Regions from separate parts of the Cronobacter dublinensis subsp. dublinensis LMG 23823 genome, predicted to be linked through region 1. Evidence: predicted binding sites of a transcription regulator. Region 1 holds the regulator's gene; each other region holds the start of a gene.
What was found. The regulator Fur, encoded in region 1, represses iron uptake genes when iron is present. The targets are predictions, from matches to a motif close to ATAATAATGAGAACNACTATCAA.
Positions count from the first base shown of each region.

Region 2: the regulator Fur is predicted to act here: its motif matches at 1,074-1,096, upstream of AFK67_RS10975 (TonB-dependent siderophore receptor).
Region 3: the regulator Fur is predicted to act here: its motif matches at 1,270-1,292, upstream of fepD (Fe(3+)-siderophore ABC transporter permease).

Region 1 is NZ_CP012266.1:1,350,772-1,353,038, reverse strand. Features, by position in the region: gene fldA (flavodoxin FldA) at 1-198, shown strand, start outside; gene fur (ferric iron uptake transcriptional regulator) at 488-940, shown strand; gene AFK67_RS06180 (helix-turn-helix domain-containing protein) at 1,264-1,875, shown strand; gene AFK67_RS06175 (beta-N-acetylhexosaminidase) at 1,933-2,267, opposite strand, start outside.
Region 2 is NZ_CP012266.1:2,410,696-2,412,962, reverse strand. Features, by position in the region: gene AFK67_RS10975 (TonB-dependent siderophore receptor) at 1-1,029, opposite strand, end outside; gene AFK67_RS10970 (septation protein A) at 1,263-1,799, opposite strand; gene AFK67_RS10965 (YciC family protein) at 1,852-2,267, opposite strand, start outside.
Region 3 is NZ_CP012266.1:3,233,874-3,236,140, reverse strand. Features, by position in the region: gene fepG (iron-enterobactin ABC transporter permease) at 1-243, opposite strand, end outside; gene fepD (Fe(3+)-siderophore ABC transporter permease) at 240-1,247, opposite strand; gene entS (enterobactin transporter EntS) at 1,355-2,267, shown strand, end outside.

The sequences.
Region 1 (2,267 bases):
CGCGGCGCGACTATCGTTGGCCACTGGCCGACCGAAGGTTATCACTTCGAAGCGTCCAAAGGTCTGGCGGATGACGATCACTTCGTCGGCCTCGCGATTGACGAAGATCGCCAGCCGGAGCTCACCGCAGAACGCGTTGAGAAGTGGGTGAAGCAGGTTTCTGAAGAGCTGCACCTGCAGGAAATCATCAACGCCTGATGATAAACGGCGCGGGCGGCCGTCCGCGCCGGTTGATAGATAAAAGCAATGAAAATAATTGCTACAAATTTTTAACTTTCCCTCACTACGCTGTACAATGGCTTCCTTAATTATCAGGCCTTCACGTTAAAAACGCTGGCGGGTCCACGATTTTTAAGCTCTTTTTTGCCGGGTGCTTGCGGTTTTCATTTAGGCATGTCAGTTCTATAATGAGACGCATTCATCTTCGGCGTATCCGATGTATCGCTCCCTTTCGGGACGAGTCGTTAAGCAACAGGACAGATTCCGCATGACTGACAACAATACCGCATTAAAGAAGGCCGGCCTGAAAGTCACGCTTCCTCGATTAAAAATCCTCGAAGTGCTGCAGGAACCGGTCAATCATCATGTCAGTGCGGAAGACCTTTATAAGCGTCTGATTGACATGGGTGAAGAGATTGGCCTTGCCACGGTCTATCGCGTACTGAACCAGTTCGACGATGCCGGCATTGTCACCCGTCACAACTTCGAAGGCGGTAAATCCGTTTTCGAGCTGACGCAACAGCATCATCACGATCACCTGATCTGCCTCGATTGCGGCAAAGTGATCGAATTCAGCGATGAATCTATTGAAGCTCGTCAGCGTGAAATCGCGACGCGTCACGGCATCCGCCTGACTAACCACAGCCTCTATCTGTACGGTCACTGTGCCGATGGCGACTGCCGCGAAAACGAACACGCGCACGAGGTCGGCGAGAAATAACGCTCGTCATACCGCCTGCTCCAAAGCCGACCTGTGTCGGCTTTTTTATTGTCTGAAAACCAGAGACTGAAAATACAGCTGTACTATTTTAGATAAAAAACACTGCGCTGCGTATTTTAATACAGCGTACAATGCTTAATTAAACCATATCTATTTTATTAAATTGAAATTCAGAAAAGATAAATGTCTTTACCGGTCAATCAGTTAGGCAACGAATTATCACGATTGTTCATTTCCTCTTCCCTGCCCCTTATTGCAGCAATAAAAAAGCATCCATTAAGATACAGCAACGACATAATTTTATTTTAAACAAGGTAACCAATATGGTATTACCCTCCAAACCCCTTGCTGAGATTTATCGCATTGCTGATATTTTCAATAGTTACGGTAACTGGTCTCGTGCGGAGAAAAATACGCTGATCCCGCTGCGGGACGGGGAAATCTGTATCATACGCGGCGGTCAGTTCTCGCTGATGCGCCAGAGCGACCGGCTGCTGCTGGAAAAAAGCAGCGCCCCGTCGGTACTGGGCCTGGCCAGAAATTTAGGTAAATCCCAATTCGCAAAATTACAGGCGGATTCAGAATGTCATTATCAGTTAATTCCTTTTGATTATTTCATGCAGGAAATTGAAAAAAATCACTGCCAGTTACATCTCCTGGTTTTGTCCTCATGGATAATTAATATGCTTTGCTATCGCGAAGAGATTATGCTCGGCAGAAACAGCTTTAGTATGATTAAAGCCAATATCGAATGTCTGGCCGCGATGGATGAGTTTATGCGTAACCGGATTAACGTCGCAGATTATATTGTTAAAAAAACCAATCTTTCCCGCAGTATGGTAATGAAAACCCTTTCTCAGTTGCGCAGCGCGAAACATATTGAAATCAGTAAAGGTAAGCTGCTAGCCGTGCATTCCCTGCCTGACGCGCCGTAATACGCCGCCCCGATAAACCTAAAAGCCAGCCCGGAGGCTGGCTTTTTTATTATGCCGTTACGGCTGCAGGTGCTCCGTCCGGCTGTAACGTTTGCCGTCGTGGCTGACGCTGCGCACCTGCACGTCGCCCGTGACGCCCGGCGGTTGCGCGGCGTCATAGCGCTGCCAGCGCGCGCCGCCATCGGTGGAATACTCTACCGTCACGCCAGGCAGGCTGGTGTTCATCTGCAATACGCCTGCGTTAATGCGCGCGCCGGGCACCGGCAGACGGAACTGCACGCCTGCTTTTTCAAGCTTCGGCAATTCGCGGCTGCCGAGCAGATTCGCAAAGCGCGTCCAGTCTCGTTGCAGCGCTTTCACGTCAACCTGATGCGTTTCACCGCCTTTATACT
Region 2 (2,267 bases), 1.1 Mb from region 1:
CGTTCCTTCCTGAAGACGCGTATTATTGGTTTTTTCGTAATAGAAGCCGGTCTTCGACTGTCCCCAGTCCCAGATGCCATTATGGGTAATACCGTAGCTCTGGCGATACATCCGGTTGGTTTCGTGGCCGTAGAGCGAGGGGACAAGCCCGTTGGGGCTGGCGTTGCTGTTGCTGTTTTGCGTGTCGCCCGCGTAGATGTTGCCCTGACGGCTGTAGCCATATTCGACATCCAGGATCTGTTCTGGCGTGAGTTTCCAGGATATTACGCTGTTGATATCTTTATTGCGCACCCCTTCGCGCCCGGCGGCGTAAGAGCCATTCTGCGCGGTGTTGATGTCGTCATCGTCAGCGTCGGTTTTGTTGAGGTTACCGTAGAGGCGCATGGTCAGCGCGTCGCCGGCCAGCGGGCCGCTCAGGCTGAAGTTAGCGCGTCGGGTGGCGCCTTCTTTGTCGTTTTCCGGCTGGTTGGTAAACAGCGACAGCGAGCCGTGCCAGTCGTTGGTCGGGCGTTTGGTGATGATATTCACTACGCCGCCTGCCGCACCGCTGCCGTAACGCGCCGCCGCAGGGCCGCGCAGCACTTCGATGCGCTCGACCATCTCGGCAGGCACCCAGTTGGTGTCGCCGCGCGTGTCGCGCTCGCCGCGCCAGCTGTAACGCACGGCATTGCGGGAGCTCACCGGGACGCCATCCACCAGGATTAAGGTGTTTTCCGGGCCCATGCCGCGAATATCGATCTGGCGATTGTTGCCGCGGCTGCCGCTGGCGCTATTGCCGGTCAGGTTCACGCCGGGCATTTTGCGAATAATGTCTGAAAGATCGTTGACCGGCGGGTCTTTCTCAATGTCATCCGCCGTGATGATGGAGACGCCGGGCTGCTGCCTGAGTGCCTGTTCCGCCGTGGCCTGAACGACCATTACATCGCCATCGTCCATCTCCGTCGCCTGCGCGGCATAAGCGCTGCCTCCGAGCAGGGAGGCTATGGCCAGCGCCAGAGGCGTGCGAATGTCATGCTTTTTTTCAAACATTATCAATTATTCCATTTTGTGTAGAAATGTAATCATCCACCCGCATGATAATGATAATAATTATCATTACAATATAAAAAGTGGATTCTCCACAATTTCTCCACAATTGCCTCATGATTGCGCATGTGGCTGTAATGGCTTGTAAAATCTGGGGGATAGTGAGAGGTTCACGCATAAAAAAACGCCCCGGGCGCTAACCGCGGGGCGTTCGTTTTTAACAGAATGACAGGAACTTATTTTTCTTCCTGCGGCATATGGCGGTAGATGTAAACGCCGCTCAACAGGGTAAAGACCAGCGTCAGGCCGGGGATGCCGAACACTTTGAAATTCATCCAGACCGCTTCCGGCAGCCAGAACGCGACATAAATATTCAGCAGGCCGCAGAAGATAAAAAACACCGCCCAGGCGAGATTAAGACGCGTCCACGCCTGCGCGGGCAGGGTTATCTCTTTGCCCAGCATGCTCTGGATCAGCGGCTTTTTCATCACCCACTGGCCAATCAGCAGCGCGCCTGCGAACAGGGCGTAAATAATGGTCACTTTCCACTTAATAAATTCCGCGTTGTGGAAATAGATAGTCAGCCCGCCGAAGACCGCGACCAGCACAAAGGTCACCAGGGTCATTTTTTCGACCTTGCGGTATTTATACCAGCTGTAGATGACCGTCAGCGCGGTGGCGACGATCAGCGCGCCGGTCGCCCAGAAAATGTCATGCAATTTATAGAAAGCAAAAAAGACAATCAGCGGCAAAAAATCGAGTAACTGCTTCATACATCGGTTCCATCAAGAGGCCCGCTCACGACGACCGCACGCGGGCAAAGGGTTATTCCCGGATAAGCATATATAACCGGAATAAATAAATGAGGAGTAGTGCCGTCAGCAGGTTGCTGAGGATGCCCGCGACGACCGCGCCGATTTGCGGCGTCAGCGCGGCAAAGGCGGGGGCGAACAGCAGCAGGGCGGTGCGGGCCAGCAACCATAGCAGCACGGCAGGCGCCACCAGCCGCATATTCTGCCACGCGAGACGCATACTGTTGCGCATCGCGCCGAAAATACCGGCTTTGTCCTGCGCCATCATCACCGGCGCCAGCGACAGTAAAATCGCAAGGACAACGCCTGGCACGACGACCAGCAAAATACCCATCTGCACCAGAAATGTGGTCAGGAAGATAAGGATAAACAGGCGCGGCAGCAGCGGCGCGGCGGCGCCAATCGCGCGCAGCGCGCTGACGTTCTGCC
Region 3 (2,267 bases), 1.9 Mb from region 1:
CTGGAAAATCGCGCCGCTCACGCCGAGCGCCGCGCCCAGCAGCAGCGCCATCGTCACGCGCGGCAGACGCCATTCGGTCACGATAAGCGAGACGTTGCGCGGCGCGTGACCGCTGAGCGCCTCAACGACCTGCGAAGCGTCGAGCGTCACCGCGCCCTGCGTCAGCGCCCAGACGCCGAGCCCGGCGCACAGGCTTAACGTCAGCAGGCAAAACAACCACAGGCGAGGGGGTACCGGCCTCATAACGCCACCCCGCCGCGCCGCTGGCGCACCAGATAAATCAGCGCGGGCGCGCCGATAAACGCGCTCATCACCGATACCCGCAGCTCGCCCGGCACAATCAGGCGGCCGATGATGTCCGCCAGCAACAGCAGCGAGGGGGTGGCGAGCAACGTCACTGGCAGCGACCAGCGGTGATCTGTGCCCACCAGCCAGCGCGCCAGATGCGGCATCATCAGCCCGATAAAAGCGATGGGGCCGACCACGGCGGTGGCGCTGGCGCACAACAGCGTAATAGCGATAAGCCCGAGCGCCTGCGTGCGCGCCACCCGGCTGCCGAGCGCCGTGGCGGTGTCGCTGCCCATGCTCAGGCTGTTGAGACTGCGGCTTAGCAGCAGCGCGATAATCGTCCCCAGCGCAACGACCGGCGCGATAGCCTTCAGTGTGACCAGCGTGCGGATATCAAGCGAGCCCGCCTGCCAGAAGCGCAGCTGGTCATAAACCACCGGGTTTAACAACGCAATACCGTTCGAGAGCCCTTCCAGCACCGCCGCCAGCGCGACGCCCGCGAGCGTCAGCCGGACCGGGCTCAGCTGGCCGCCGCCCGCGCTGCCGGTAAAGGCCACCACAAGCGTCGCCAGCAGCGCGCCGCACAGCGCCAGCATCAGGATCTCCAGCGGATCGCTCACGCCCCACAGCGCCGCGCCGAGCACAATGGCGAAACTGGCGCCGGAATTCACGCCGAGCAGGCCGGGGTCGGCCAGTGGGTTGCGGGTCAGGGTTTGCATCAGCGCGCCGGCGAGCCCAAGCGACAGCCCTGCGACGAGGCCCGCGAGGGTCCGCGGCAGACGGGCGTCAAGCACGATGGTGCAGTCCGCGCCGCGGCAGGTGCCGGTCAGCGCGTTCATGACGAGAGAAAAGGGCAGGGATTTGGCACCCGCCAGCAGACTGAAGGCGACCATCAGCAGCAGCAATAAAAAGAGACACAGCAGGACAACCATCCTGGTGGAACAGCGAGAGGCCGACATAACGCACACCCTGGAACCGATAATGATAGTTATTATCACTCTTATCTGGCTATGTTAGCATGGCCGTCCCGTTATCCGGCAAGGAAAATTCGCGTTAAGGCCCTGTAATGAACCGACATTCGCTGCTGCTTAATCTCTCGTTATTGAAAACGCATCCCGCTTATCGTGCCGTCTTTCTGGCGCGGTTTATTTCCATTCTCGGCCTCGGCCTGCTCGGCGTGGCGGTGCCGGTACAGATCCAGACGCTCACCGGTTCGACCTTTCAGGTCGGTCTCGCGGTGACGCTCACCGGCGCTGCGATGTTTATCGGGCTGATGACCGGCGGCGTGCTGGCTGACCGCCACGAGCGCAAAAAGCTCATTCTGCTGGCGCGCTCCACCTGCGGCGTCGGGTTTATCGGGCTGTGGGTCAACGCCATGCTGCCCGCGCCGTCGGTGACCGCCATCTATCTGCTCGGACTGTGGGACGGCTTTTTCGGGGCGATCGGCGTGACCGCGCTACTGGCGGCGACGCCCGCCATCGTCGGACGGGAAAATCTGATGCAGGCGGGGGCTATCACCATGCTGACGGTACGGCTCGGGTCGGTGATTTCGCCGCTGCTCGGCGGGATGCTGCTCGCCTGGGGCGGTGTGGCCTGGAACTACGCGCTGGCGGCGCTCGGCACGTTTCTGACGCTCCTGCCTCTGCTTACGCTCCCGGCGCTGCCCGCGCCGCAGATGCAGCGCCAGCACCCGCTGCGCGCGCTGGCGGACGGCCTGCGATTTCTTGTCGCAAGCCCGATCGTCGGCGGCGTGGCGCTCATCGGCGCGCTGCTGACGATGGCGAGCGCGGTGCGCGTGCTTTATCCGGCGCTGGCCAGTCACTGGCAGATGGCGAGCGGTGAAATCGGTGTGCTTTACGCCGCCGTGCCGCTCGGCGCGGCGCTGGGCGCGCTTACCAGCGGCGGGCTGGCGCACTCCCTTCGTCCCGGCCGCACGATGCTTATCGCCTCGGTGCTGGGGCTGGCGGCGGTTGGCGTGT